2 regions of the Cellulomonas fimi ATCC 484 genome follow, and region 1 is predicted to be linked to the other one. Evidence: predicted binding sites of a transcription regulator. Region 1 holds the regulator's gene; the other holds the start of a gene.
What was found. Region 1 encodes HrcA, which represses chaperone genes, less so after heat shock. Its sites were predicted from a motif close to TTNGCACTCGNNNNNNNCGAGTGCNAA; they were not measured.
Positions count from the first base shown of each region.

Region 1 (14,937 bases):
GTCTTGGGCCGGATGGTGCGGCCGCGCGTCGTGAGGATGTTGAAGGTGAGGACGTCGGCGGGCCGGGCGGTCGAGCCGGCCGCGAGCATGGTGACCGAGCGGGCCACCACGTCGGGCGTCAGCGGGGTGCCGCCTGCGGCCATCTCGACGAGCTCGTCGACGAGCCGGGCGACGAGGGCGACGTCGCCCGCGGGTCCGGCGAGCGTGACCTCGTTGCCGCGCACGTGCACGTCGACGGTCGTGAAGCCGGACTCGATCGCGCGGAGCACCTCGTCGTGCCGGCCCAGGAGCTCGACCATCGACACGTCGGTCGGGACGGTGATGCGGTGCTCGATGCGCGCGTGCGCGCCGGCGGGGCGGTGGTCGGGGGTGGGCTGCGTCATGGGTCGGCGTGCGCCGTGCGCTCCTTCGTCGGGCGGTCCCGACCGGCCGGACGCGTTGCGGGCGTCGAGCGGCACGGCGGGAGGTCGTCGCTCCAGTCTACCGACGTGCGGGCGGCCGACGCCGAGCGCGATCCGCCCGCGTCGCGCGGCGTCATCGGTCACGCCGGGTGCGCATGGGACCTTCGTACTGCACACGGCGCGTGAGCCGCGCCACACTGGCCCGTGGGAGGCCGGGCAAGGGCGCCCGGCCGCACGCGGAGGTGCGCCGTGGCGACGTACGTGTGGGACTTCACGCAGGGCGACAAGGACCACAAGGACCTGCTGGGCGGCAAGGGGGCCAACCTCGCCGAGATGACCCGGCTCGGCCTGCCGGTCCCGCCGGGCTTCACGATCACGACCGAGGCGTGCCGCGCGTACATGCGCACGGGCGCGGTCCCGCGCGAGCTCGCCGTCGAGGTGACCACGGCGCTGCGGCTCATGGAGGACCGGCTGGGACGGCGGTTCGGCGACCCGGACGACCCGTTGCTGGTCTCGGTGCGCTCGGGCGCGAAGTTCTCGATGCCCGGGATGATGGAGACGGTCCTCGACGTCGGGCTCAACGACGTCACGGTGCACGGGCTCGCGCGGTTCAGCGGCGACGAGCGGTTCGCCTGGGACTCCTACCGCCGCCTGTGCCAGATGTTCGGCCGCACGGTCCTCGGCATCGACGGCGCGCTGTTCGCGGACGCGCTCGACGCGGCCAAGGCGGCCCGCGGCGTGACGTCGGACGTCGACCTCGACGCGGCCGCGCTGCGCGAGCTCGTCGGGCAGTTCCAGGAGATCGTGCGCGCGCACACGGGCCGCCCGTTCCCGCAGGACCCGCGCGAGCAGCTCGACCTCGCGATCGTCGCGGTGCTCGGGTCGTGGAACACCGAGCGCGCCCGGCTCTACCGGCGCAAGGAGCGCATCCCCGACGACCTGGGGACGGCCGTCAACGTCGTGCCGATGGTGTTCGGCAACCTCGGGCCCACCTCCGGCACGGGCGTCGCCTTCACGCGCGACCCCGCGACGGGCAAGACCGGCAACTACGGCGACTACCTGGCCAACGCGCAGGGCGAGGACGTCGTCGCGGGCATCCGCAACACGCTGAGCCTCGACGACCTCGCCGAGCGGGACCCCGCCGCGTACGCGGACCTGCGGCGCGCGATGCGCCAGCTCGAGACCCACTACCGCGACCTGTGCGACATCGAGTTCACGATCGAGCGCGGCAAGCTGTGGATGCTGCAGACGCGGGTCGGCAAGCGCACCGCGCCGGCGGCGTTCCGGATCGCGACGCAGCTCGTCGACGAGCACCTCATCACGCTCGACGAGGCGCTCGCCCGCGTGACGGGTGCGCAGCTGTCGCAGCTGCTGTTCCCCCAGTTCGCGGTCGACGCCGACCGCACGCTGCTGGCCCGCGGGATGGCTGCTTCCCCCGGTGCGGCGGTCGGCGCCGCCGTCTTCGACTCCGCCGCCGCGCAGGAGCGTGCCGCGCGCGGCGAGGACGTCGTGCTGGTCCGCCGCGAGACGAACCCCGACGACCTGGGCGGCATGATCGCCGCGGTCGGCGTCCTGACCGCGCGCGGCGGCAAGACGTCGCACGCCGCCGTCGTGGCGCGCGGCATGGGCCGCACGTGCGTCGTCGGCGCGGAGGCGGTCGACATCGACGCGGTCGCACGCTCGTTCCGCGTGGACGGGCACGTCGTGCGCGAGGGCGACACGGTCGCGATCGACGGCAGCACCGGCGAGGTGTTCCTCGGCAGCGTGCCCGTCGAGCCGTCGCCCGTCAGCCGCTACCTCGACGAGGGCCTGGACAGCGCCCTGGCGCAGGCCCCCGACGACGACACGCGCGAGCTGGTCAGCGCGGTCGACCGCCTGCTCACGCACGCGGACCAGGTGCGCAGGCTGCACGTGCACGCGAACGCCGACACGGCCGACGACGCCGCCCGGGCACGGCGGCTCGGTGCGCAGGGCGTGGGCCTGTGCCGCACGGAGCACCAGTTCCTCGGCGAGCGGCGCGTGCTCGTCGAGCGCGTCGTCCTGGCGGCCGACGACGACGCCCGTCAGTCCGCGCTCGACGCCCTGCTCCCGCTGCAGCGCGCCGACTTCACGGCGCTGCTCGAGGCGATGGACGGGCTGCCGACGACGATCCGGTTGCTCGACCCGCCGCTGCACGAGTTCCTGCCCGACCTGACCGAGCTGTCGGTGCGCGTGGCGCTCGCCCACGAGCGCGGGCAGGACGTGCCGGACGACGAGCGCCTGCTCGCGGCGGTCCAGCGGATGCACGAGGCGAACCCCATGCTCGGGCTGCGCGGCGTGCGCCTCGGCCTCGTCGTGCCGGGGCTGTTCGCGCTGCAGATCCGGGCGATCTGCGAGGCGGTCGTCGAGCGGCGCGCCGCGGGCGGCGACCCGCACGCCGAGATCATGGTGCCGCTCGTCGGATCGGTGCAGGAGCTGCGGCTCGTCAAGGACGAGGCGCGCGCGATCATGGCCGAGGTGGGTGCGGCCCGCGGCGTCGAGCTCGACCTGCCCGTCGGCGTGATGATCGAGCTGCCGCGCGCCGCGCTCACCGCGGACCGCATCGCCGAGGAGGCCGCGTTCTTCTCGTTCGGCACCAACGACCTCACGCAGACCACGTGGGGGTTCTCGCGCGACGACGTCGAGGGCGCGTTCTTCGCGCAGTACACCGACAACGGCGTGCTCACGGTGTCGCCGTTCGAGACGATCGACGCGCGCGGCGTCGGCCGGCTCGTCGACATCGCGGTCGCCGAGGGGCGCGCCACCAACCCGTCGCTGTCCATCGGCGTGTGCGGCGAGCACGGCGGCGACCCGGAGTCGATCCGCTTCTTCCACGGCGCGGGCCTCGACTACGTGTCCTGCTCCCCGTTCCGCGTGCCGGTGGCGCGGCTCGAGGCGGGCCGGGCGGCGGTCGAGGACGCGACGGTGGACGCGCGCTGACCCGTGGGGGTCCGGACGGTCCGGCGACGGGCCGCCCGCCCCACGGCCGTCCGCCGTCGGGCTCTGCGGCGACGGGCCGTCCGGCCGTGCGAGCCGCCCTCCGGCGGGGCACCGCCCCCGTGCACCCTGCTCAGCGCCGCGACGTCCGGCCGGTCAGGCCCAGCGGCCGAGGCGCTGCGCGAGGATCGCGAGCGCGACGGGGCCCGCCGTCGACGTGCGCAGGACGTGCGGGCCGAGCCGGACGGCGACGGCGCCCGCGTCGACCAGGCGCGCGAGCTCGTCCTCGCCGATGCCCCCCTCGGGCCCGACGACGACGAGGCACTCGCGTCCGGGCCCGCCCGCGGCGGGCAGGTCGACGTCCGCGACGGGGACCGTCGCCTCCTCGTGCAGGACGAGCGCTCCCCCACCTGCCGCGACGGCGTCCCGCACGCGCTGCGCGAGGGCGCGCGAGTCGACCGCGGTGCCGACCTCGGGCACCCGGGCGCGGCGCGCCTGCTTGGCGGCAGCCCGGACCGTGCCGAGCCAGCGCGCGCGGCTCTTGGCGGCACGCTCCCCGCGCCACACGACGATCGACCGGTCCGCCTGCCAGGGCAGGACCGCGTCGGCGCCCACCTCGGTCGCGGCCTCGATCGCGAGCTCGTCGCGGTCGCCCTTGGCGAGCGCCTGCACGAGCACGAGCGCGACGTCGGGCGCGGGCTCGACGACCACGTCGTCCACGCGCAGGTGCACGCCCTCGGCGCCGACGTGCTCGACCACGCCGACGAGCCGCACCCCCGCGCCGTCGACCACGTCGACGCGCTCCCCGGGCCCGCGCCGCTGCACGACGCCCGCGTGCCGGCCCTCCGTGCCGTCGAGCAGGTAGGTGCCCCCGGGCACCACGCCGGCGAGCGTGCCCGGCTCCGCGAGGAAGACGGGTGCGCTCACCTCAGCGGCCCGCGAGCTTGTCGCGGAGCTTGGCGAACACGCCGCTCGAGGAGCTCGCGAGCCGCGCCTCGGGGCGCTCCTCGCCGCGCAGCACCGCGAGGCGCCGCAGGAGCTCGGCCTGCTCGTCGTCGAGCGGCGTCGGGACCTGCACCTCGACGTGCACGTGCAGGTCGCCGCGGCCGCCGACGTGCAGGTGGCCGACGCCGAGCCCCTTGATCGTGACGACCTGTGCGGGCTGCGTGCCCGGGCGCAGGTCGACCTCGCGCTCGCCGTCCAGCGTGTCGAGCGTCAGGACCGTGCCCAGCGCGGCGGCGGTCATGGGCACCTGGAGCGTCGCGTGCAGGTCGTCGCCCCGGCGCACGAACGTGTCGTGCTTGCGCTCGTGCACCTCGAGGTACACGTCGCCGGTCGGGCCGCCGCCCGGGCCGACCTCGCCCTGGCCCGTGAGCTTGATGCGCGTGCCCGTGTCGACGCCCGCGGGGACGTCGACCGACAGCGTGCGCCGCGAACGCACGCGCCCCTCGCCCGAGCACTCGGGGCACGGCTCGGGGATGACGGTGCCGAACCCGTGGCACGCGGCGCACGGCTGCGTCGTCATGACCTGGCCGAGGAAAGAGCGCGCGACGCGCTGCACCGAGCCGCGGCCGTGGCACACGTCGCACGTGCGCGGCGACGTGCCCGGACGGCAGCACGTGCCGTCGCACGTCGGGCACAGCACCGCGGTGTCGACCGGGATCTCCTTGTGCGCGCCGAACGTCACCTCGGCGAGGTCGAGGTCGAGGCGCACGAGCGCGTCCTGGCCGCGCCGGGCGCGCGGGATCGGGCCGCGCTGTGCGCCCGCGCCGGCGGCCGCACCGAAGAACGTCTCGAAGATGTCCTGGAAGCCGAACCCGCCGCCCATGCCGCCGCCGGGCGACGCCGGGTCCGCGCCGAGGTCGTACGCGCGCCGCTTCTCGGGGTTGGACAGCACGTCGTAGGCGCGCGAGACGTCCTTGAACCGCTCCTCGGACGCCGCGTCGGAGCCCGCGACGTCCGGGTGGTGCTCGCGCGCGAGCTTGCGGTAGGCCTTCTTGATCTGCTCGGGCGACGCGTCGCGCGCGACGCCGAGGATCTCGTAGTAGTCGGTCACGGGGAGGTGCGCTCGCTTCCTGTGCTCAGGCGGGCGGGGGGACGGGCCGGGGACGTCGTGCGGCTCATCCGGCCAGGATGCGGGTGAGGTACCGGGCGACGGCCCGCACGGCCGTCATGGTGCCGGGGTAGTCCATGCGCAGCGGCCCGATGGAGCCGACGCGTGCGAGCGACGTCCCCCCGTCGTCGCCGTACCCGGTCGTGACGAAGCTGGTCTCGAGCAGGCCCTCGTGCTGCGTCTCGCGGCCGATCCGGAGGCTCACGGCGGCCTGGTCCTCCGCCATCTCGGACAGCAGCCGCAGCAGGACCACCTGCTCCTCGAGCGCCTCGAGCACGGGTCCGATGGTGTGCGCGAAGTCCGCGCCGCCCCCGCGTGCGAGGTTCGCGGTGCCTGCGAGCACCACCCGCTCCTCGCTCTCCTGGGCGAGCGTCTCCTCGACGACGGCCGCGACTGCGCGCACGAGCCCGGCGTCCTCCGGCGCGAACGCGTCGGGGAGCTCGCCGAGCGCCTCGGGCAGCTGCGAGAGACGACGACCGGTCGCCGCGGCGTTGAGCCGGGCGCGGAGCTGCGCGAGCACCACCTCGTCGAGGTCGCGGTCCTGCTCGAGCGTGCGCTGCTCGACCCGGCCCGTGTCGGTGATGAGCACCACGAGCAGGTGCCGGGCTCCGACCGCGACGAGCTCGACGTGCCGCAGCGCGGAGCGCCGCAGCGACGGGTACTGCACGACCGCGACCTGCCCGGTGAGCTGGGCGATGAGCCGGACCGCGCGGTCGACGACGTCGTCCAGGTCGACCGCGTGGTCGAGGAACGCGCCGATCGCCCGGCGCTCGGCGCCCGACATCGGCTTGACCGTCGTCAGCCGGTCGACGAACAGCCGGTAGCCCTTGTCCGTCGGGACGCGGCCCGCCGAGGTGTGGGGCTGGGCGATGTACCCGCCCTCCTCGAGCGCGGCCATGTCGTTGCGGATCGTCGCGGGCGACACCCCGAGCGCGTGGCGCTCGACCAGCGCACGGGACCCGACGGGCTCCTTGGTCGCGACGTAGTCCTCGACGATCGCGCGCAGCACGTCCAGCCGACGGTCCTCGCTCACTCTCGCCTCCCCACGTCGCGCGGGACCCTCGCCCCACGGGTAGCACTCGCCCTACCGGAGTGCCAATCCTACGCCGCGCGCCCGACATGCCCGCTGTCGGGCGCACCACGCCTCTAGAGTGCCCCGGTGACCCAGGACCGCTACGGCTCGGACGTGCTCGGGGGCTCCGGCCCCGCCCACCACCGCCCGGCCCGCACGTCGCAGCCCCAGGCCGCCGACACCGGGCTGGTCGTCGAGGAGGTGACCAGCGGCTGGGTCGGTGCCGTGGTGCGCGTCGAGAAGTCCGGCGGCATGCACGTCGTCGTCCTGGAGGACCGGCGCGGGCGCACCCGCACCTTCCCGCTCGGCCCCGGCTTCTGGGTCGACGGCGAGCCCGTCGAGCTCGTCGCACCCGTCCGCACGACCGCCCCCGCGCGCCCCACCCGCACCGCGTCCGGGTCGCGCGCCGTGCACGGCGCCGCGGCGCGCGTGGCCCGGGGCAGCCGGATCTGGGTCGAGGGCAAGCACGACGCCGAGCTGGTCGAGAAGGTCTGGGGCGACGACCTGCGCCTCGAGGGCGTCGTCGTCGAGCTGCTCGACGGCGTCGACCACCTGCCCGACGCGGTCCGCGCGTTCGCGCCCGGACCCGGACGCCGCCTGGGCGTGCTCGTCGACCATCTGGTGCCCGGCTCCAAGGAGAGCCGCATCGCCGCCGAGGTCACGCGAACCGCACCCGCCGGCACGGTCCTCGTGCTGGGGCACCCGTACGTCGACGTGTGGCAGGCCGTGCGGCCGCAGCGGGTCGGGCTCGACCGCTGGCCCACGATCGAGCGCGGCACCGAGTGGAAGCACGGCATCCTGCGCGAGCTCGGCTGGCCCGCCGACGAGCAGGCGGACGTCGCGCGCGCCTGGCAGCGGATCCTCGGCAGCGTGCGCAGCTACGCGGACCTCGAGCCGAGCCTGCTCGGCCGGGTCGAGGAGCTCATCGACTTCGTCACGGCGTGACGCCTCGCCCGGGCGCTCCCCGGCCCGGGGGCCATGCGTCCGTGCTCAGGGCGCGATCGGCTCGCCGAGCAGGCGCCGGTACAGGTAGGACGTCGCGACCAGCACGACCGGCAGTGCGATGAGCAGCCCCACGCCGCACAGGGCCGCACCCGCCGCGAGGACGAGGAAGCCCAGCAGGTAGAACAGGATCGTCGTCCCGAGGTTCGCGGTCACGAGCTGGACGCTGGAGCGCAGCGCGTCGACCGGGCTCAGGTCCTTGTCGATGACGAACCACAGCGTGAACAGCAGCAGGAAGTTCACGGCGGCCGGCAGGAGCCACCCGATCAGCGGGATCCACGAGACCAGGCTCACCACGAGGTTCACGCCGGCGAGCAGCAGCGCCGTCAGCACGACGGGTCCCGGGCGCTCGAACGAGAAGAAGTCCGCGAGCCGTGCGGGCCGGCCGTAGGTAAGGTTGAGCGAGACGCGCACGAAGGCCGCCTGCACCAGGTACGCGGCCAGCCAGAACACCGCGTTGACGACGATCCAGCCGAACGACAGCCCGACGCCGGCCAGCCCGCTGCCGTCGCCGTCGGGGTCGGTGACCCCCGCGAGGCCGCCGAACACGAGGCCGACGAGCGACACGGCGACGGCCGCGACGACGACCCAGATGAGCGCCGCCGCGACGAACACCCCGCCGTTGGTCGTGAACTTCCCCCAGCCGTACGACATCGCCTCCCCGATCGGCGACGGCTGGACCGCGCCCGGGTAGCCACCACCGGGCGGCGGGTACTGGCCGGCGGGCGGAGGCGGCGGGTACTGCCCAGCAGGAGGCGGCGGGTACTGCCCCGCGGGGGGCGGCGGGTACTGCCCCGCGGGAGGCGGCGGGTACTGCCCCGCAGGGGGCGGCGGGTACGCCCCCGGCTGCCCCGCGGGCGGCGGAGAGGCGCCCCCGGCCGGCGGGGGCGCCGGGACGGTGCCCGACGACGGCTCGGCGGGCGGGACGGGCGTGTCGAGGGGCACGGGCCTCTGGTCGTCGTCACGGCGGTCGCCGCCGGGGATCTCGCTCATGCGTCGCCTCCCTGGTCGCGGGCGGGCACCCGCTCACTCGGAAGCGAATCGACGCGCGCCGCCGCCTGTCAAGGAACACGCCGCGCGCAAGAGGGACATCTCGGTGGAAGCCTGCCCGAACCGGCACGCGCGTCGGTAGGCTCTCGCTGCCCCCGCAGCACGTCTGCGGTGCGGCACGCGTCCCCGCGCACCCGTCGGGCGCGTCGACCCCCGGGCAGGCGTTCCGCCCCCGGACACCGCCCGAGGAGCCCGATGTCCTACGAGTACCCGCCGCCGACGCAGCGCCCTGCGGGCGCGGACCAGGACCGCACGTGGGCGACGCTCGCCCACCTCGGCGGCATCCTGGCCTACTTCTTCATCGGCTGGGTCCCCGCCCTGGTCATCTGGCTCGTGCACCGCGAGCGCGGGGGGCAGGCCCCCGAGCAGGCGCGCGTCGCCCTGAACTTCCAGCTCACGCTGCTCATCGCCCTCGTCGTGGCGAAGGTCGTCGAGTCGCTGCCCGCCATCGGCGTGGTCGGCTGGCTCGCGATCGTCGGCGTCGGGATCGTGAGCCTCGTCCTGTCCCTCCTCGCAGCCGTTGCCGTCAACAAGGGCGGCACGTACCGCTATCCCTTCACCCTGGAGCTCGTCCGATGACCTCTCAGCAGCCGCCCGCCTCCTACCCCGCACCCGCGCAGCCGCTGCGGCCCGACGAGGAGCGCACCTGGGCCATCGTCAGCCACGTCGGCCCGCTCCTCGGGTTCGGGTTCATCGTCCCGCTCGTCGTGTGGCTGGTCTTCAAGGGCCGTGGCCCGTACCTCGAGGACCAGGCCAAGGAGTCGCTCAACTTCCAGCTGACGCTGCTCATCGCCTACGTCGTGTCGAGCGTGCTGTTCTTCGTCGGCATCGGCTTCCTGCTGTTCCCGATCGTGTGGGTCGTGGGCCTGGTCTTCGGGATCCTCGCCGCCGTCGCGGACAGCCGGTACGAGTGGTACCGCTACCCGGTGAACATCCGCATGGTGAGCTGAGCGCACACCTGCGCACCACGAGGGCGTCGTCCTGCGGGACGGCGCCCTCGTGCGTACCCGGGGTACGCCGCCGGGACCGCGCGACCACGGGGCGCGTCAGTCAGCCGGCGAGCGCACGGACGACGGCGTCGGCGAGCAGCCGCCCGCGCCGCGTCAGCAGCACGCGCGGCCCGACGGGGTCGTCCGCGGTGGGCCGGGCGAGCGCGGCGCGGCCGTCGACCAGGCCGTCCGCCACGAGCCCGGCGACCGCCCGGCGCGCGTCGGGGCTCAGGTCCGCCACGGGCAGCCCGTGCGCCGTCCGCACGCCCAGCATGAGCCGCTCGAGCGCCGCCGACTCGCCGTCGACGACCTCCCGCCCGGCCGCCGGGCTCAGCCCGCGCGCGAGCCGGTCGGCGTACGCACGCGGGTGCTTGACGTTCCACCAGCGCACGCCGCCCACGTGGCTGTGCGCGCCCGGCCCCACGCCCCACCAGTCGTCGCCCCGCCAGTAGGCGAGGTTGTGGCGGCAGGCGTCCGCGGGGGTGCGCGCCCAGTTGCTCACCTCGTACCAGGCCAGCCCGGCCGCCGTGAGCAGGTCGTCCGCGAGCTCGTACTTGGCCGCCTGGTCGTCGGCGTCGGGCAGCGCCAGCTCGCCGCGGCGGACCTGCACCGCCATGCGGGTGCCCTGCTCGACGACGAGCGCGTACGCCGACACGTGGTCGACGCCGGTCGCGAGGGCCGTCTCGACGCTCGCGCGCCAGTCGTCGAGCGACTCCCCCGGCGTGCCGTAGATGAGGTCGAGCGACACCGCGAGCCCGGCGTCGCGCGCCCACCGCACCACGTCGGGGATGCGCCGCGGGTCGTGCGTCCGCTCGAGCGTCGCGAGCACGTGCGGGACCGCCGACTGCATGCCGAACGACACCCGCGTGAACCCGGCCGCGGCGAGCGCCGCGAGCGAGGCGGGCGTGACGGAGTCGGGGTTGGCCTCGGTCGTCACCTCGGCGTCGGGGGTGAGCCCCCACGTGTCGCGGACACCGCCGAGCAGCCGGGCGAGGTCGTCGACGGGGAGCACGGTGGGTGTGCCGCCCCCGACGAAGACGGTGGACACCGCGCGCGCGGGCAGGCCGGCCGCGTCGAGCACGTGCGCCGCGAGCCCCACCTCGGCGAGCGCCGTCGCGGCGTAGGCGTCCTGGCTCGCCCCGCCGCCGAGCTCCGTGGCCGTGTAGGTGTTGAAGTCGCAGTAGCCGCACCGCACGGTGCAGAAGGGGACGTGCAGGTAGACGCCGAACGCGCGCGCCGCCGCACCGTCGCGGACCGACGCGGGCAGCGCGCCGTCGTCAGGAGCGGGGTCGCCGTCCGGGAGGGCGGGCGCCATCACCGCAGGGCCGCGCGATCGGCCGCCGTCAGGCCGCCCGCGCGGAAGGTCGTCGTGCCGTGCTGCTGCAGCTCGCGGGCGGCGGTCGCGAGCGCGCCGTACGCGGCGGACGCCAGCGCGCTGCCGGTCGAGACGCGGCGGACGCCGGCGGCGGCGAGCTGCGGGACGCTCGGCCCGTCGGGCCAGGCCAGCACGTTGACCGGGACGTCCACCGCGCGGACGACGGTCTCCACCTCCGCGACCGTGCGCAGGCCCGGCGCGTAGACGCAGTCGGCCCCGGCGGCGGCGTACGCCCGCAGGCGCGCGACCGTGTCGTCCAGGTCGTCGACGCCGTACAGGTGGTTCTCGCAGCGCGCGGTGAGGACGAGCGGCGCGTCGGCCTGCCGGGCCGCGTCGGCGGCGGCCGCCACGCGCTCGACGGCGGCGTCGAGCGGCGCGATGCCGCCCGCCGACGGGTCGTAGTCCTCGATCGAGCAGCCCGCGGCGCCCGCGTCCAGGAGGAGGGCGACCGTCTCCCCGACCCCGGCCGGGTCGTCGGCGTACCCGCGCTCGGCGTCCACGTGCAGCGGCACGTCGACGGCCGCGACGAGCGTGCGGACGTGCGCGAGCAGCTCGTCGCGCGTCACGGACTGGTCCTCCCGGCCCAGCGCCCACGCGAGGCCCGCGCTCGTGGTCGCGAGCGCGTCGAACCCGAGGTGCTCGAGCAGCCGGGCCGACCCGACGTCCCACGGGTTCGGCAGCACGAAGGTGCCGGGGCCGGCGTGCAGCGCGGCGAACCGGCGACGACGGCCGGCGGCGTCCGTCACTTCTTCTTCGCGTCCTTGGCGTCCTTGCTGCCGGCCGCGTCCGACGAGAGCGCGGCGATGAAGGCCTCCTGCGGCACGTCGACCCGTCCGATCGTCTTCATGCGCTTCTTGCCCTCCTTCTGCTTCTCGAGCAGCTTGCGCTTGCGGGTGATGTCGCCGCCGTAGCACTTGGCGAGCACGTCCTTGCGGATCGCCCGGATCGTCTCGCGCGCGATGATCCGCGAGCCGATGGCCGCCTGGATCGGCACCTCGAACTGCTGGCGCGGGATGAGGTCCTTGAGCTTGGTCGCCATCATGACGCCGTACGCGTAGGCCTTGTCCTTGTGCACGATCGCGCTGAACGCGTCGACCGTCTCGCCCTGCAGCAGGATGTCGACCTTCACGAGGTCCGCCACCTGCTCGCCGATGGGCTCGTAGTCGAGGCTCGCGTAGCCGCGCGTGCGGGACTTGAGCTGGTCGAAGAAGTCGAACACGATCTCGGCCATCGGCAGGATGTAGCGCATCTCGACGCGTTCCTCGGACAGGTAGTCCATGCCCTGCAGGTCGCCGCGCTTGCCCTGGCAGAGCTCCATGATCGCGCCGATGAACTCGCTCGGCGCGAGGATCGTCGCCTTGACGATCGGCTCGTGCACCGCGCCGATCTTGCCGCCGGGGAACTCGCTCGGGTTCGTCACGCGGACCGTGGTGCGGTCCTCCAGGTCGACGTCGTAGACGACGTTCGGCGCGGTCGAGATGAGGTCGAGGTCGAACTCGCGCTCGAGCCGCTCGCGGACGATCTCCAGGTGCAGCAGGCCGAGGAACCCGACGCGGAACCCGAAGCCCAGCGCGACCGACGTCTCCGGCTCGTAGTTGAGCGCCGCGTCGTTGAGCTTGAGCTTGTCGAGCGCGTCACGCAGCGCCGGGTAGTCGGAGCCGTCGATCGGGTACAGGCCGGAGAAGACCATCGGCTTGGGGTCGGAGTAGCCGCCGAGCGCGTCCGCCGCGGGCTTGCCCGCGTTCGTCACGGTGTCGCCGACCTTCGACTGGCGCACGTCCTTCACACCCGTGATGAGGTAGCCGACCTCGCCGACGCCCAGGCCCTGCGTGGGCACCGGCTCGGGCGAGATGACGCCGATCTCGAGCAGCTCGTGCGTCGCCTTGGTCGACATCATCGCGATGCGTTCGCGCGGGTTGAGGTTGCCGTCGACGACGCGGACGTAGGTGACGACGCCGCGGTAGGTGTCGTAGACGGAGTCGAAGATCATCGCGCGGGCCGGCTTGTCGGCATCGCCCACGGGTGCGGGGACGAGCTCGACGATGCGGTCCAGGAGCGCCTCGACGCCCTCGCCCGTCTTGCCGGACACCTTGAGGCAGTCCGCCGGGTCGCCGCCGATGAGACCCGCGAGCTCCTCGGCGTACTTCTCGGGCTGCGCCGCCGGCAGGTCGATCTTGTTGAGCACCGGGATGATCGTCAGGTCGTTCTCGAGCGCCAGGTACAGGTTCGCGAGCGTCTGCGCCTCGATGCCCTGCGCCGCGTCGACGAGCAGCACCGCGCCCTCGCACGCCGCGAGCGACCGGGACACCTCGTAGGTGAAGTCCACGTGGCCGGGCGTGTCGATCATGTTGAGCGCGTACGCCTGGTCGCCCACGCCCCACGGCATGCGCACGGCCTGCGACTTGATCGTGATGCCGCGCTCGCGCTCGATGTCCATGCGGTCGAGGTACTGCGCCCGCATCGCGCGCGCGTCGACGACGCCCGTGAGCTGCAGCATCCGGTCGGCCAGCGTCGACTTGCCGTGGTCGATGTGCGCGATGATGCAGAAGTTGCGCAGCAGCTCGGGCGCGGTGGCCGCGGGGCGGATGCGCGACGTGGCGGCGGCGCTCGGGATCGGGGACAACGCGGACGGCTCCCGGAGTCGGTGGTGGGCGCTCGTCTGGCGCCCGGTGGACGGTCGGTGACGGCCCCGCACCTCACGGCGCGTGGGCGGTCGACCCCACCATGGTCCCATGACGACGGACCTCGGCGCCTCGCTCGACCACCTGACGCTGCTCGCCGGGCTGCAGGACGACTTCCTCGCGACGATCCCCGCGGTCGACCCCGGCACCCGCGTGCCCTGGTGCGGCCGGTGGCGGGTGCGCGACCTCGTCGTCCACCTCGCCCGCATCCACCACTGGGCCGCGGGGCAGGCGTCGCGCCGTCGGGAGACCCCGCTCGGTCGCGGTCCGTTCGAGCTCGTCGAGCTCTACGGCACGTGCGCGGCCGAGCTGCGCGACACGCTCGTCACGCTCGGCCCCGACGCGCCCGCGAGCACCCTGCTCGGACCGGGTCCCGCGTCGTTCTGGCACCGCCGCCAGGTGCACGAGACGCTCGTGCACCTGTGGGACCTGCGCACCGCGGGCGGGCTCCCGCTCGACGTCGCCCCCGCCGTCTGGGCCGACACGGTCGACGAGGTCGTCACCGTCATGCAGCCGCGCCAGGAACGCCTCGGCCGCATGGAGCCGCTGCCCGCCCCGGTGGCGCTGCGGGCCGACGACGCGGGGCGCTCGTGGTCGCTCGGCGGCGACGGCACGCCGAGCGTCGCCGTGCACGGCCGGGCCGAGGACCTCGCGCTCCTGCTGTGGGGACGCCGGACCGCCGACGCCGACGGGATCACCGTCGACGGCGACCGCGCCGCGCTCGACGACGCGCTGGGCCGCCGTCTGACCCCGTGACGCGCCGCGGCGCGACCGCCGTGACGCGCTGCCGCGGGAGCTCCGCGACACGCGCCCGCGGGAGCGCCGTTCCCGGTGGCCCCGTGAGCGCCGTGTCCCGTGGCCGCGCGGGCGCGGGACGGACCGGCGGCGTCACGCCTCGCGCGTGATGCGCACCTCGACGTCGAGCGCCTGCGTCCCCGCGCCCGCGTAGATGCCGCGCAGCGGCGGGACGTCCTCGTAGGAGCGCCCGCGGCCCAGGACCACGTGGTTCTCCCCCACGGCGACCCGGTTGGTCGGGTCGAACGCGGTCCACTCCCCGACCCACCACTCGACCCACGCGTGCGACTCGCCGCTCACGGTCTCCCCGACCGGCCCGTCGAACCGCGGGTGCAGGTACCCGGACACGTACCGCGCGGGGATGCCGATGCTGCGCAGGGCCCCCACCGCCAGGTGGGCGATGTCCTGGCACACGCCGGCGCCGGCCGCCCACGCCTCGGTCGCGGGCGTGTGCACGGTCGTGACGCCCGGGATGTAGTCGACGTGGTCCCGCAGCGCACGGCA
Region 1 covers NC_015514.1:2,600,530-2,615,466, forward strand. Annotated here, with positions in the region: gene CELF_RS11855 (PhoH family protein) at 1-383, opposite strand, end outside; gene ppdK (pyruvate, phosphate dikinase) at 651-3,359, shown strand; gene CELF_RS11865 (16S rRNA (uracil(1498)-N(3))-methyltransferase) at 3,513-4,283, opposite strand; gene dnaJ (molecular chaperone DnaJ) at 4,285-5,412, opposite strand; gene hrcA (heat-inducible transcriptional repressor HrcA) at 5,477-6,502, opposite strand; gene CELF_RS11880 (DUF3097 domain-containing protein) at 6,629-7,486, shown strand; gene CELF_RS20465 (DUF2189 domain-containing protein) at 7,532-8,536, opposite strand; gene CELF_RS11890 (DUF4870 domain-containing protein) at 8,789-9,172, shown strand; gene CELF_RS11895 (DUF4870 domain-containing protein) at 9,169-9,543, shown strand; gene hemW (radical SAM family heme chaperone HemW) at 9,644-10,897, opposite strand; gene CELF_RS11905 (isocitrate lyase/PEP mutase family protein) at 10,897-11,703, opposite strand; gene lepA (translation elongation factor 4) at 11,700-13,580, opposite strand; gene CELF_RS11915 (maleylpyruvate isomerase family mycothiol-dependent enzyme) at 13,690-14,394, shown strand; gene CELF_RS11920 (transglutaminase family protein) at 14,527-14,937, opposite strand, start outside.

Region 2 (14,937 bases), 1.9 Mb from region 1:
TACGAGATCCGGGGCGCGGCGCTCGACGAGGTCGCGCGGCTCGAGGCCGAGGGCCACTCGATCCTGCGGCTCAACACCGGGAACCCCGCGGCGTTCGGCTTCGAGGCGCCGCACCAGATCGTCCGCGACGTCATCGCGTCGATCCCGCACGCGCACGGCTACACGGACTCCCGCGGCATCCTGTCGGCCCGGCGTGCGGTCGTGACGCGGTACGAGACCGAGCCCGGGTTCCCCACGATCGACGTCGACGACGTGTTCCTCGGCAACGGCGTCTCCGAGCTCATCACGATGGTCATGCAGGCGCTGCTCGACGAGGGCGACGAGGTGCTCATCCCGTCGCCGGACTACCCGCTGTGGACCGCCATGACGTCGCTGTCCGACGGCGTGCCCGTGCACTACCGGTGCGACGAGACGAACGGCTGGCAGCCCGACCTCGAGCACCTCGAGTCGCTCGTCGGGCCGCGGACCAAGGCGATCGTCGTCATCAACCCGAACAACCCGACGGGCGCGGTCTACTCGCGCGAGGTGCTGCAGGGCATCGCGGACATCGCCCGACGCCACTCGCTGCTCGTGCTGTCCGACGAGATCTACGACCGCATCCTGTTCGACGGCGCGACGCACACCCCCATGGCGACGCTCGCCCCGGACCTGCTGTGCCTGACGTTCAACGGCCTGTCGAAGACGTACCGGGTCGCGGGCTACCGGTCGGGCTGGCTCGTCGTGACGGGTCCCCGGGAGCACGCGCAGGGGTTCCTCGAGGGCATCGAGCTGCTCGCGTCGACGCGTCTGTGCCCCAACGTGCCGGCGCAGCACGCGGTGCAGGCCGCGCTCGGTGGCGTGCAGTCCATCGACGCGCTCATCGCCCCCGGCGGCCGCCTGCACGAGCAGCGCGAGGTCGCGTGGCGCGGTCTGACGTCGATCCCCGGTGTCGACTGCGTGCGCCCCGACGGCGCGCTGTACCTGTTCCCCCGGCTGGACCCCGAGGTGCACGAGATCCACGACGACGCGCGCCTGGTGCACGACCTGCTGGTGAGCGAGCACATCCTGCTGGTGCAGGGCACGGGCTTCAACTGGCCGACGCCCGACCACTTCCGCATCGTCACGCTGCCCGAGGCCCGGGTCCTCGCGGACGCGGTCGAGCGCATCGGCAACTTCCTGGCGTCCTACCGGCAGTGACGCGGCGGGCTCGTCAGCAGGAGAACCAGCAGGTCGTGGCCGGCCACTCCCCCGTCGCCGCCCTCTCCTGCGCGGCCTTGCGGGCGACGCGCAGCGCCCCGAGCGGGACGTCGTCGCGGCCGTCCATGCGGCACGCGGACGCGTCGCCCGCCGGGACGACGAGGATGCCCGCGTGCGGGTCCGGCTCCCCGTCCGCACGCTCCTCGGTGTACCGGTAGCGCGCTGCGTGCTCGTCGACGCTGTCCAGGTGCCCCCAGAAGATCACGACGGCGCTCCCCGGCGCGGCGTCGGGCCGGTCACGTCGCCGCGAACCGCGCGTGCACGCGGACGGACACGACGATCTCGTCGGGCCGCAGGTCGAGACCGCCGCCGGCGTCCGGGGCCACCATCGACCTCGCCGCGAACAGCGGCTCGACGGGCGGGCGGGCGCCGTCCCCGAGCAGGCCCGGGTCGGCGACGGCGAGCGGCCGCACGGCGGTCAGGCCGAGGCTGCGCGCGTAGACGGAGGCCTTGGCCGCGGCGTCCTGGACCGCGCGCACCTGCGCGTCAGCGGTCAGCCGGGTGCGCGTCTCGTGCGCGAGGTCCCACTCGACGCCCTGCACCGTGACGCCGTCGCGGACGGCCGCGTCCTCGACCCAGCGTTCCAGCAGCTCGAGGTCGCGGAACGTCATCGTGAGGTCGGCGGCGGCGTGGTGGACGAGCGGCAGCTGGCGCCCGTCGGTGTTCCACGGCCGCTCGGCCCACACCCGCACGCGCCCCGACGACCAGGACGACACCGCTCCGGACGGCGGTGCGTGCAGCTGCTGCGCGACCTCGGCGAGCCACGCGTGCTCACCGGTGGTCCGCCGGACCACGGCCTCGCGGTCCGGCCCGTCGAAGCCGACCGTCAGGGTCACGGTGCCGCGCTCGGCCGGGTGGCGGTGCTCGCAGCACCCCTCGACGCTGACGACCGTCTCGTGCACGCCGCGAGCGTAGTCCTCGCACCACGCCCACCCGGGGACCTGTCGCCCGGATGCCGCGCCCGCACCTGCCAGACTCGGGCGCGTGATCCGCTACCCCCGTGCCCTGGGCGACGGGGACGTCGTCGCCGTCCCCTCCCCGTCCGCAGGCGTCGAGCCCCGCCACCGGGCCCGGCTCGACGTCGCCGTCGAGGCCGTGCGCGCGCACGGGTGGGACGTGCGGCTGGGCCCCCTCGTCGGGGGCGTCGGCATCGCGAGCGGCAGCCCGCGGGACCGCGCCGACGAGCTCACGGGGTTCCTCACCGACCCGGCGGTGCGCGCGGTCGTCCCGCCGTGGGGCGGCGAGATCGCGCTCGACCTGCTGCCGCTGCTCGACTGGGACGCGCTCGCCGCCGACCCCACGTGGTTCGTCGGGTACTCCGACGTCGCGACGCTGCTGCTCCCCCTCACGCTGCGCACCGGAGTCGCGACGCTGCACGGCCAGAACCTCATGGACACCCCGTACCGGGTCCCGGCGCCGCTCCTGCCGTGGACGACCGTCGTGACGGCCGAGCCGGGCGCGGTCCTGACGCAGGGCGCAGCCGAGCGTGTCCGGGAGACGGGCTTCGACGACTACGCGGACGACCCGCACGTCGCGCAGTACACGCTCGACGCTCCGGGGGGATGGACGCGCGTCGACGCGGAGGGCGACGTGGAGGTCACGGGACGGCTCGTGGGCGGCTGCCTGGAGACGGTGTCGCACCTCGCGGGCACGCCGTACGGGGACGTCGCGGCCTTCGCCGACGCCCACGCGCCCGAGGGGCTCGTCGTGTACCTCGAGGCAGCGGCCGCGGACTCCGCCGACGTGACCCGCCGTCTGCTCGGCCTGCGGTACGCGGGCTGGTTCGACCGCGCGAACGCCGTCCTGCTCGGCCGGACCCGCGGCGCCCGGACGCCGGGCTGGACGCAGCACGACGCCGCGCGCCACGCCCTGGGCGACCTCGGCGTCCCCGTGCTCGCGGACGTGGACTGCGGCCACGTCCCGCCGCACCTGTCCCTCGTCAACGGTGCGCTCGCGACCGTCACGCACGACGGCACGACGTCGCGCGTGGTCCAGCGTCTCGTGTAGTCACACGATCTTCGGGAACGCGAGCAGGAGCCCGGTCCCCACGACGACGAGGACCAGCGCCACGCCCAGCAGGGTCCACCGCAGGCGCTCGGCGCGGCCGCGCGTGGAGAGCGACGCGAAGAACAGGACGAGCGCGAACAGCACCGTCAGGAACGTGTAGCGGTCGCTGCGCTCGTCGAGAAGCAGCGCGCGGGCGAACCAGTCCTCCGCGCGCGCGTCGGCCTCGGCGGCGTCCGCCGCCCCGGGCGGCTCGTAGACGGGCAGCGCGAAGGGGCTGCGCGGCGCGTCGGGGTCCTGGAGCGGCTCGGTCGCGAGCCAGGCGTCCATGGCGGGTGCGAGCTGCGGGCTGAACCTCTCCCGGGCGAACGCCGCGAGAGGCTCGTCGCCCTGCGCCACGGCCTGCACCCACACGGCGAACGTCTGCAGGTCGTAGCCGCGTGCCGCGTCGGCCTCGGCGGCGTGCCGGCTCGCCTCGATGCGCGCGGAGGACGCCTTGGAGAAGGCGATCGACATCTCCCCGCCCCACTGGCTCGCCTCGAAGACGCTCCAGGCCGTGAGGACGGCGGTGACGGACAGCACGACGACCGTCACGACCTCCCGGACGTGCCCGGGTCGCGCCGGAGCGGGCGACCCGTGCGCATCCGCCGCGTCGCCCGCCTGCCTGGCCTGCGCTCGGTCGACCTGCCGCCCGACCCCCGTCATGTCGGCCTCCCGCCCGGCCCGCGCGTGCGGGCTCATCCCGGACGCTAGGCACCGCAGCCCTCTCGGACGTCACCCCGCGAGGGTGACCACCGCCCTCGGACCCGGCGACCGCCGGTGGCACGCCGAAGGGCCGGCCACCCGCAGGTGACCGGCCCCTCGTGCTGGGTCGTGCAGTGCGGCGGTCAGACCGCCGCGCGACTCACGTCGACGGTCAGAAGCCGCCGCCGAAGTCGTCGCCACCGCCGGCCGGGCCGGCCGGGGCCTTCTCCGGCTTGTCGGCCACGACGGCCTCGGTGGTGAGGAACAGCGCCGCGATCGACGCCGCGTTCTGCAGCGCGGAGCGGGTGACCTTGACCGGGTCGTTGACGCCCGCGGCCAGCAGGTCCTCGTACTCGTTGGTCGCGGCGTTCAGGCCGTGGCCGGTGGGCAGGTTGCGGACCTTCTCCGCCACGACGCCACCCTCGAGACCGGCGTTGACCGCGATCTGCTTGAGCGGGGCCTCGATCGCGAGCTTCACGATCGACGCACCGGTCGCCTCGTCACCCTCGAGCTCGAGCTTCTCGAACGCGAGCGCGCCGGCCTGGATGAGCGCGACGCCACCACCGGCGACGATGCCCTCCTCGACGGCCGCCTTGGCGTTGCGGACGGCGTCCTCGATGCGGTGCTTGCGCTCCTTGAGCTCGACCTCGGTGGCCGCGCCCGCCTTGATGACGGCCACGCCGCCGGCGAGCTTGGCGAGGCGCTCCTGCAGCTTCTCGCGGTCGTAGTCCGAGTCCGAGTTCTCGATCTCGGCACGGATCTGCGAGACGCGGCCCGCGATCTGCGCGGCGTCGCCCGCACCCTCGACGATCGTGGTCTCGTCCTTGGTGACGACGATCTTGCGCGCCGTGCCGAGGACCTCGAGGCCGACCGTGTCGAGCTTGAGGCCGACGGTCTCGGAGACGACCTGGCCGCCCGTGAGGATGGCCATGTCCTGCAGCATCGCCTTGCGGCGGTCGCCGAAGCCCGGGGCCTTGACGGCGATGGACTTGAACGTGCCCTTGAGCTTGTTCACGACGAGCGTGGCCAGGGCCTCGCCCTCGATGTCCTCGGCGACGATGAACAGCGGCTTGCCGGCCTGGATGACCTTCTCGAGCAGCGGCAGCAGGTCCTTGACGTTCGAGATCTTCGACTCGACGAGCAGGACGTACGCGTCCTCGAGGACGGCCTCCTGACGCTCCGGGTCGGTCACGAAGTACGCGGACAGGAAGCCCTTGTCGAAGCGCATGCCCTCGGTGAGCTCGAGCTCGAGGCCCAGCGCGGACGACTCCTCGACCGTGATGACACCCTCCTTGCCCACCTTGTCGAGGGCCTCGGCGATGAGCTCGCCGATCGCGGTGTCACCGGCGGAGATGGCGGCCGTGGCGGCGATCTCCTCCTTGGTCTCGACCTCCTTGGCCTGCGCGAGGAGCTGGGTCGTGACGGCCTCGACGGCCTTCTCGATGCCCTTCTTCAGCGCGATCGGGTTCGCACCCGCGGCCACGTTGCGCAGGCCCTCGCGGACGAGCGCCTGGGCGAGGACGGTCGCCGTCGTCGTGCCGTCACCGGCGACGTCGTCGGTCTTCTTCGCGACCTCCTTGACGAGCTCCGCGCCGATCTTCTCGAACGGGTCGTCGAGGTCGATCTCCTTGGCGATGGAGACACCGTCGTTGGTGATCGTGGGGGCGCCCCACTTCTTGTCCAGCACGACGTTGCGGCCCTTGGGGCCGAGGGTGACCTTGACGGTGTCGGCGAGGGTGTTGAGACCCCGCTCGATGCCGCGGCGGGCCTCCTCGTTGAAGGCAATGATCTTGGCCATGGGGCTGTGATCCTTCGCTCGGTTCCGGGTCGGCCGCTGGGGTGCCCGCGACGGACGGCGCGTCGCTCGCGGTCCTGTCCCGCGTCGCGACGCACCTCACCGGGCGGCCGGTGGTTCTGTCACTCTCCACCGGAGAGTGCTAAGTCAATGGTTAGCACTCGGCCCCTGCGAGTGCAAGGCGCGTTCGCCCACGGTGGAGCCGGCGGCCCGCTGCCCGACGACCGCCACGGGTCGCCACAGGCGGCCGGCAGCGTGACCTTCACCCGCGGTACGGCCCGACGCGGCCCCGCCGCCGTCTATCGTGCGCGTGTGCCAGGTCACACCGACGTGGTCGACGTCGTCGTCGACACGCGCCGCGGCGCGCCCGCGCACCGCCCGCGCCGGCGCCGTCCCGTGGCGACGGTCGTGCTGTGCGCGGTCGCCGCGGTGCTGCTCGCACCGGTCGCGCCCGGGACCGCGTCGGTCGCACCGCCCACGGGGAGCGTCCCGGACGAGGTCGCGTCGTGGGCCCGCATCGACCTGTACCAGGAGACGGTCGCGCTCCTGCCCGACGGCACCCGCACCGCCGTCGCGACCGGCACGCGTCCGACGTTCCTGGCCGGCACCCGGGTGCTGGACCCCGCAGCGGGCACCCTCGCGGGAGCGCTCGGCGGTGACACGGGTCCTGCGGGGCAGGGCGGCGTGCAGGCCGCGGACGGCGTCGCGGCCGAGCAGCGGGCCTGGCTCGCCGAGGGCCGGGTCCCAGGTGCCGGCGGGCCGTACGCGGACATGGCCGAGGCGGCGCTGCTCGACGTGCGCACGCTGCTGCTGCCCGGCGGAGCCGCGGTCGCCGGCTGGTCGGAGCGCTGGCGGTACGTGTGGCCGCGGGACGCGGCCTTCGTCGCGGTCGCGCTCGCGCGGACCGGCCACGTCGACGACGCCCTCGAGGTCCTGGGCTTCCTCGACCGGGTGCAGGAGGACGACGGCTCCTTCGAGGCCCGCTACCTGCCGGACGGGTCGGGCCCGCCGGACGACCGGGGCGTGCAGACCGACGGCACGGGCTGGGCGCTGTGGGCCGCGGGGCTGGTCGTCGCGGAGATCGCCGACCCGGCGGAGCGGGAGGCGGCGGCGCGCGAGCTGCGCCCGCTCGTGCTGCGCTCGGTGGGCCGCGCGACCGTGCTCGTCGCCCGCACGGGGCTGCCGCCCGCCTCCCCGGACTACTGGGAGGTGCCCGAGCGGGCCGTGACGCTCGGGACGGTCGCGCCGCTCGTCGCCGGCCTGCAGCAGGCGGAGGTGCTGCTGCGGCTCACGGGCGACGTCGAGCTGGCCGACGACGCCGCCCGGGCCGCGCGCCGCAGCGAGCTCGCCACGGTCCGCGAGTTCGGCGGCGCGGGCTACGCACGGTACGCCGCGGGCGGTCACGCGGACGCGGCCCGTGCGTTCCTGCTCGCCCCGTTCCTGCGGTCCGCGCTGCCGGGGGCGCACGACGCGTGGCGCGACTCGGTCCCGACGATGCTGCGGCCGGCGAGCGGTCTGGCGCCGGGCGCGGGCTGGCGCGACGACGGCGTCTCGTGGACGCCGCAGACGTCGCTGTACGCGTGGGTCGCGGCGGAGAACGGCGAGCGGGAGCTCGCGGACGGGTGGCTGCGGTTCCTGGACGCGCACCGCACGTCGGCGGGGTCGATCCCGGAGAAGGTGCTCGCGGACGGCTCGCCCGCCGCGGTCGCGCCGCTGGCCTGGAGCGCGGCGTGCGTGCTGCTCGCTCTCGACGCGATCGACGACGCGACGCACGTCCCCGGCCCACGCGGTCCGGCCGCGGTCTGACCCGCCGCCCGGGCGCGCAGCGTCCGCCCCGTGCGTGCACGACGTCGGGCCGCACCGGGCGCGGGCACGGACGCCGACGGGCCGCGCACCCGAGGGTGCGCGGCCCGTGCGGCAGTCGGTCCGACGAGGCCGTCCGTGACGAGGGCCGCAGGGACGGACGTCGGGGACGAGGTCAGACGGGGCGGACCTGCTCGGCCTGCGGCCCCTTGGTGCCCTGGCCCACCTCGAAGTCGACCTGCTGACCCTCCTCGAGGGTCCGGTAGCCGTCGACCTGGATGGCGCTGAAATGCACGAAGAGGTCCTGGCCTCCGCCGGTGGGGGTGATGAAGCCGTACCCCTTCTCCGCGTTGAACCACTTCACGGTGCCCTGGGCCATGCGTTGCTCCTGACGATCGGTGCGCCGGTGGCTCCGCCGGCCGCCGGTGCGCGTGACTCTAGTGGTCACGGGTGCGCCACGACCAGGGTCATCTTGCAGGTGACCAGGCCGCGGACGCGGTGCGGACCTGCGCGTCAGGCCTCGGGGTCGGTGAGCAGGACGACGCTGATGCCGTCCGGGGCGTCGTCCGCGGACAGGGTGACCGCCGCGATCCCGAGCGTCTGCCCGACGAGGTCCGCGGTCGCCTTGAGGTCCTCGGACGCGTAGAAGACGGTCGACCCGGTCAGCCCGTCGCCCTCGGAGTTGCCGGTCGTCACGGCCGTGAAGCCCGCGCCGGTCAGCTTCTCCTGCTGCTGCCCGGCCAGGCCGGCGATGCCGGCGGCGTTGAGCACGACGACGGGCGTGCTCAGCACGGGCTGCGGAGCGGGGGCGGCGTCGGGCTCGGTGGGGGTGCCCTCGCCCTCGGCGGGCTGCTCCCCCGTGCCGTCGTCCGTCGCGCCGTCGTCGGTGGTGTCGCCGGGGACCTCGTCCGCCGTCGAGGCGCCGGGGTCGCTCGAGCCGGGCTCGTTGAGCATGCCCCACACGGTCACGGCGCCGTACGCGAGCACGGGCGCGAGCACGAGGACGGCGACGAACGGCCACCACCGACTCCAGGCCGAGCGCGGTGCGCGGTGGACGCCGCGGGGCGCGTCGGGGTCCGCCGGGACGTCGAACTCGTCCTCGGGGTACGGGTACTCGTCGGCCTTGCTCACGGCCGCAGGGTATCCGCTCGACCTGGGGCTCAGGCGTCGGACGCGAGTCGACGCGCGGTACGCGCCCGCTGACGAGACGAGCGCAGACGCCGGAGCCGCTTGACGAGCATGGGGTCGTGAGCCAGCGCGGCGGGCTCGTCGATGAGGGCGTTGAGCACCTGGTAGTACCGCGTCGCGGACATGTCGAACAGCTCGCGGACCGCCTGCTCCTTGGCGCCGGCGTACTTCCACCACTGGCGCTCGAAGGCGAGGATCTGCTCGTCACGCTCGCTCAGGCCGGAGCCGGCGGGCGGCTGCTCGGCCTGCGGGTCGGTCCCGGCCGGGAGCGCGGTCACGAGGTCCATGCGTCCTCCACGGTGCGGGGCGGCGTCGGTCGTCGGCCATCGTAGGTCCGAACCACACCGGTGTCATTCCGCCTCGCGGGGCGGTCCCGCGCGACCCCCGACGGGCGCATGACCGGCGACCGCGCGCACCCGCGACGTCACCCGACCGGCCGCACCCGCGCGTCACCCGACCGACCGTCCGCGCGCACCGCCCGGGCCGCACCCGGCGCGTCCGCCGTCCGGGTACCCTCGCGCCGTGCACCCCGCCCCCCTCGACACGCTGGTCGCCCCCGACTGGGCGGCCGCCCTCGCCCCGGTCGAGCCGCAGCTGCGCGCCGCGGGCCGGTTCCTGCGCGAGGAGGTCGCCGCCGGGCACGGCTACCTGCCGGCCGGCGACGCGGTGCTGCGGGCGTTCGCCCGCCCGCTCGCCGACGTGCGCGTCCTGGTCGTCGGGCAGGACCCGTACCCGACGCCGGGGCACCCCATGGGCCTGTCGTTCTCGGTGCAGCCGGACGTGCGGCCCGTGCCGCGCTCGCTCGACAACATCTTCCGCGAGCTCGTGCAGGACGTCGGCGTGCCGCGCCCGACGACCGGGGACCTGACGCCGTGGGCCGACCAGGGCGTCATGCTGCTCAACCGCGTGCTGACCGTCCGCCCCGGCGCCCCGGCCTCGCACCGTGGCCGCGGCTGGGAGGCGGTCACGGACCGGGCGATCGAGGCGCTCGTCGAGCGCGGCGGCCCGCTCGTCGCGGTGCTGTGGGGCCGGGACGCGCAGTCGCTGCGGCCGGCCCTCGGGGCGGTGCCGCGCGTCGAGTCCGTGCACCCCTCGCCGCTGTCGGCGAGCCGCGGGTTCTTCGGGTCGCGCCCCTTCTCCACCGTCAACCGGCTGCTCGCGGAGCAGGGCGCCCCGGCCGTCGACTGGCGCCTGCCCTGACACCGCCCCGCCGGCACGCGCCAGAATGGGGCGTGTGAGCACACCTCCCGACGCCCCCCGCTGGTCCCGGTACGTCGCGATCGGCGACTCCTTCACCGAGGGGCTGTGGGACTCACCGGACGGCGTGGACGCCCCGCAGCGCGGCTGGGCGGACGTCCTGGCGGCGCACCTCTCCCGCCGCCGGGTCGACGCGGGTGTCGAGTCCCTCGGGTACGCGAACCTCGCGATCCGCGGCCGGCTGCTGCGCCCGATCCTCGTCGAGCAGGTGCCCGCGGCCCTCGCGCTCGAGCCGGACCTCGTGAGCCTCGTCGGCGGCGGCAACGACATCCTGCGCCCGGCCGCCGACGTCGACCGCCTCGCGCGCGACCTCGAGAAGGCGGTCGTCCGGCTGCGCGCGGCCGGGGCGGACGTGCTGCTCGCGACCGGGGTCGACGTCGTGGAGAGCCCGCTCGTGCGCGCCACGCGTGGCCGCGTCGGCGTCTACAACGCGCACATCTGGTCGATCGCGCGACGCCACGGCGCGCACGTCCTGGACCTGTGGGGCATGCGCAGCCTGCGCGACTGGCGCATGTGGGCCGACGACCGCATCCACCTGACGTCCGACGGGCACGCCCGGGTCGCGCAGGCCGCGCTCGTCGCCCTGGGCCTCGCGCCCGACGAGACGCGCTGGGACGACCCGCTGACCCCGCTGCCCCCGACGCCGCGGCTGGAGCAGATGCGGGGCGACGCGCGCTGGCTGCGCGAGCACGTGTACCCGTGGGCGACGCGCCGCCTGCGCGGCCGGTCGTCGGGCGACCTGCGCGTGCCCAAGCGTCCGGGGCTCGCACCCGTCGAGTGACGGCGGTGCTCAGCCGTCGACGACGCAGGTCTCGAACGTGAACGACTGCGTGCCGAGCAGGTTCGACGCGGTCCGCGAGCGCACGTCGAACACGAAGGGACCGGCCAGCGACGGCACGCCGAGCCGCTCGACCTTCCACTCGTCACCGCCGTACCGCCACGCTCCCGGCGTCCCGCCGCCGGACCGGATCCGCTGGACGGCGGCGGTCATGTCGACGGACGTCTGCCAGCCGACGTAGAACGGCGACGTCCCGTTGCCGGTGACGGTCGTGACGACGCATGCCCGCTGCGCGTTCCACGCGCCGTGCGAGGTCGTGACGGTGTACGCGGACGGTGTGACGGCCGCGCCCGGCAGCGAGTAGTTGCAGACCTCGACCACGCGGACCTGCCCGGCGACGACCGTGTCGTACGGCTGCCAGACGTCGGGGCGCCCGCTGATCCGGATGACGCCGACGGTGGGGGTGTCGGGCGTGAGCTGGTACTTCCACCCGTCGGACCCCTGCACGGAGTACCCCGTGCGGGCGCCGTTGAACGGGGCCTGCGCGGTGTCGACGTACGCCGACCAGACGATCGGCGTGGTCGACGTCGTGGTGACGCGGATCGTGAAGCACGCCTGCTGCCCGCTCGTGGCGTTCTTGAGGTCCCAGGTGACGGCCGTGTCGAACGCGGTGCCGCCCGGCGCGGGGTACACCGGCGACGTCGACGCGGGCGGCACCCAGGACGCGGCCACGGGCCACGACCCGACCGCCACGTACACGCGCGCCGCGCCCGCGGCGGGAGGCGTGAACGGCGTCGGTGCGACGGCGGTGACCGTCCCGGCCACGACCGGGGCGGTCGTGTCGAGGAGCACGGTGCCCGTGCTGGTCGCGAGCAGCACGCGCGCGTCCGTGCACGTGCCGGACAGGCCGGTGACGGTCACCTGCGGGTAGCGACCCCCGGTGGGGGTGCCGGACGCGGTGACGGTCGCGGGGCCGGTGGCGCAGCGCGCGACCGCGGTGGCGTACGGGCGCGACGGGCTCAGCAGGGCGAGGCTCGCGGCGTTCGCGACGCCGGTGCCGGCGACGAGCAGGACGAGCAGCAGGAGCGCGGCGACGACGCCGGCGGTGCGGGGCTGCAGCGGGTGGCGGCGCACGGCGTCACCCGGTGGGGGTGAGGGTGCGGTCCTGCGGCGCGCCGGCCAGGTCCGGGGAGGCGGGGTCGGTCTCGTCGTCGCGCGACGACGGCCAGACGAGCAGGCCGAGCGCGACGAGCATGCACGAGCCCCAGACCCAGGGCGACGTGAAGAGGCGCCCGACGAGCCCGACCTTCGGCACGTGCAGCGCGGCGACGCCGAGGATCTCCTCGTCGGTGGGCGTGAACGGGTCCGTCCAGTCGTTGTTGTCGCCCTGGACGACCCACCCCGTGGTGCCGTCGCCGCCGACGAGGCGGTGGATGATCCGGGCGCCGTCGAGCTCGTGCGGACGGTAGACGACGACGTCGCCGACCTGCGGCGCGCCGCAGCGCGACACGACGAGGTCACCCGTCACGTAGGTCGGCTCCATCGACGAGCCGGACACGACCGTGAGCGTCGTGCAGCCGCCGAGGTTCGTCGGCCAGACGAACCACGCGGCGACGGCCGCGGCGGCGTAGAACAGGACCGACACGAGCGCACGCAGCACCCGGCGCGCGCGGTGCGCACCGGGTGCCGGCGTGGTGTCGGTCATGGGGGTCAGCCGTCGATGCTGACCGCGAACGCGGCGATCGTGTTGTAGTCCGTCGCGGCGGGCAGCGCGAAGCTGACGGTGTCGGCCGTGGTGAGCGTCGCCGACAGGGTCTGCGCGGTGCCGAGGGCGGTGTAGGTGCCGGCCCCGGTCTTCCACGCGACACGGATCGTCTTGCCCTTGCAGTCGCCGTCGATGTTGCTGAGCTGGACCTGAGTCGGGGCGTAGCCGCTCGCGCCGAGCGCCGGCGCGTCGTACTTCACCTTGACGGTGCCGGTCGCGGCCTTCTGGCACGCGGCGTCGACGTCGACCGTGCCGGCCTGCGTCGTGCTCTGCCACTGCGAGGACAGCTGCGAGGCGGAGGCCAGCGACAGGCCGGCGACTCCGAGGACGGCCAGGCCGACGGCCAGGCCCTTGCGGGTCGAGAACTTCGAGGACGCCATGGTGGACTCCCGGGTCGGTGGCGACGCGGGTCGGCTGGTCGTCGCCCGCACGGTCGCCGTGCTGGACGACCGACCATGACGCTAGGGAGCGCGCCGGGAGCCGTCTGCGTGCGCCGTGGGTGCTGGCACCTGGCCCGCCGGGAACGTCGGTTTCTTTCACCCGCCGCGGACCGGCACGATCAGGACGTCCGGACAGCAAGCGGGCGGGGCGCGTGCGGCGTCGGTCACGCCCGTCCGGGTGACCCCTGCTCGCCCTCGCGGGGGCCCAGCGGTATGCGCGCGACGAGGCGCGCACCCCGCCCCTCCCCCGCCTCGAGCCGGATGGTGCCACCGACGAACGCCAGCCGCTGCCGCATCCGCGCGGTGCCCGACGCACGCCCGGCGGTGGACTCGTCGTACAGCTCGCCGTCGTTCTCCACGGTGACGACGAGGACGCCGTCGCGCACGTCCAGCGAGGTCGCGATGCGCGACGCCGGGCCGTGCTTGAGCGAGTTGGTCACGCCCTCCTCGACGACCCGCACCGCGAGCAGCCGCTCGGCGACCGTGAGCCGCGGGTCCGCGGGGTCGTCGTAGGCGCGCACGGCGTCGGTCGCGTCGAGCTGCGTCGCGATGCTCGCGGGCAGCCGCCCGAGCAGGGCGCGCACCGCCGGCACGAGGCCGAGCTCGAGGCGCTCGGGGTAGAGCAGCCGGCTCATCTCCCGCACGTCCGCGGCGCGGGCCTGCTCGAGCTCGGCGCGCACCCACCGCAGGTCGTCGGCGTCGGCGTCGTCGAGCTCGCGCCCCTCCTCGAGGCGGGCGACGACCCTGTCGAGCCGCGCCTCGACGAGCACGAGCTTGTTCTGCAGGGTGCCGTGCAGGCCCTCGGCGACCTCGCGACGGACCCGGACCTCCTCCTGCTCGAGCGCGCGCACAGCGTTCTCCACCTGGACGGCCTCGCGCTCCGCGGCCCGCACACGCGCGCGCAGGATCCGCCGCGCGGCCATGCCCCACATGCCGATCGCGCCGGAGATCGCGGCGATGACCAGGCCCGACGCGAGCTCGGCCTCGACGACGTCCGCGTCGGGGTCGGTGTAGACGCCGAACAGCTGCTGCGCCCCGATCCGCAGCACGGCGCTCGCGACCGCGGCGAGCGCGAGGGCGAGCGCCATCTGCCACAGGCGCGTCGCGCGGTGCGCCCGGACGGCGAGCAGCACGAGCACGAGCGCGACGACGGCGACGGCGTTGGCGGCGAGCCGGCTGCCCAGGCTGACCTGGTCCCACCCCTCGACGTAGCGGCTGTAGATGTACGTCGTCTGCAGCGCCGCGCCGCCGGCGTAGCCCGTGGCGACGATGGCCGTGGCGCGCAGCAGGCTCACCCGGTCGCTGCGCAGGTCCTGCGCGCGACGCAGGACGACGGCGGCCGGCTCGTCGTCGCCGGCGGCGGTGGGGCGGGTGCTGGACATCGGTTCCCTGCTGTGCGCCGGTCGGGTGGTCCCGGCTCCCCGCGGCGTGCGGGTGCGGCGCGTGTCCGTGCGGGCGGTCGGAGCGCCGACGATACTGGCCCGGATGAGCGCTGCCCCGACAGACCCGGTGCGCGTCGCCGTGGTCGAGGACCAACCCCTCTTCCGGTCGATGCTCGAGCGCATGCTCGACGACACGCCGGGCTTGCGCGTCGTCGCCGCGACGGGCTCGGTGACGGAGGCGACGCGTGTGCTGACCCCGGGCGCCGCGGACGTCGTCGTGCTGGACGTCGACCTGCCGGACGGCAACGGCATCGCGCTGGGCGTGACTTTGCGGCGCCGCCAGCCCGACCTGGGGGTGCTGCTGCTGTCGGCGCACGACGCGATGGACCTGCTGCTGGACCTGCCGCAGGACGTCGCGGCCGGCTGGGGCTACCTGTCGAAGACCTCCTCGACGAGCGAGGAGGTGCTGGTGGGCGCGGTGCGCGCCGCTGCGGTCGGCGAGACGGTGCTCGACCCCGCGCTGCTGGCGCGGATGGCGCCGCGCG
Region 2 covers NC_015514.1:692,495-707,431, reverse strand. Annotated here, with positions in the region: gene CELF_RS03195 (pyridoxal phosphate-dependent aminotransferase) at 1-1,176, shown strand, start outside; gene CELF_RS03190 (hypothetical protein) at 1,190-1,441, opposite strand; gene CELF_RS03185 (SIMPL domain-containing protein) at 1,473-2,138, opposite strand; gene CELF_RS03180 (S66 family peptidase) at 2,221-3,243, shown strand; gene CELF_RS03175 (hypothetical protein) at 3,244-3,981, opposite strand; gene groL (chaperonin GroEL) at 4,157-5,782, opposite strand; gene CELF_RS03165 (glycoside hydrolase family 15 protein) at 6,092-7,585, shown strand; gene CELF_RS03160 (cold-shock protein) at 7,758-7,961, opposite strand; gene CELF_RS03155 (LytR C-terminal domain-containing protein) at 8,096-8,713, opposite strand; gene CELF_RS03150 (DUF3263 domain-containing protein) at 8,743-9,057, opposite strand; gene CELF_RS03145 (uracil-DNA glycosylase) at 9,293-9,970, shown strand; gene CELF_RS03140 (SGNH/GDSL hydrolase family protein) at 9,996-10,808, shown strand; gene CELF_RS03135 (hypothetical protein) at 10,818-11,939, opposite strand; gene CELF_RS03130 (signal peptidase I) at 11,944-12,510, opposite strand; gene CELF_RS03125 (hypothetical protein) at 12,516-12,950, opposite strand; gene CELF_RS03120 (sensor histidine kinase) at 13,175-14,392, opposite strand; gene CELF_RS03115 (response regulator) at 14,496-14,937, shown strand, end outside.
Region 2: a site for HrcA is predicted at 5,934-5,960, ahead of groL (chaperonin GroEL). Genes of this name have one in related genera too.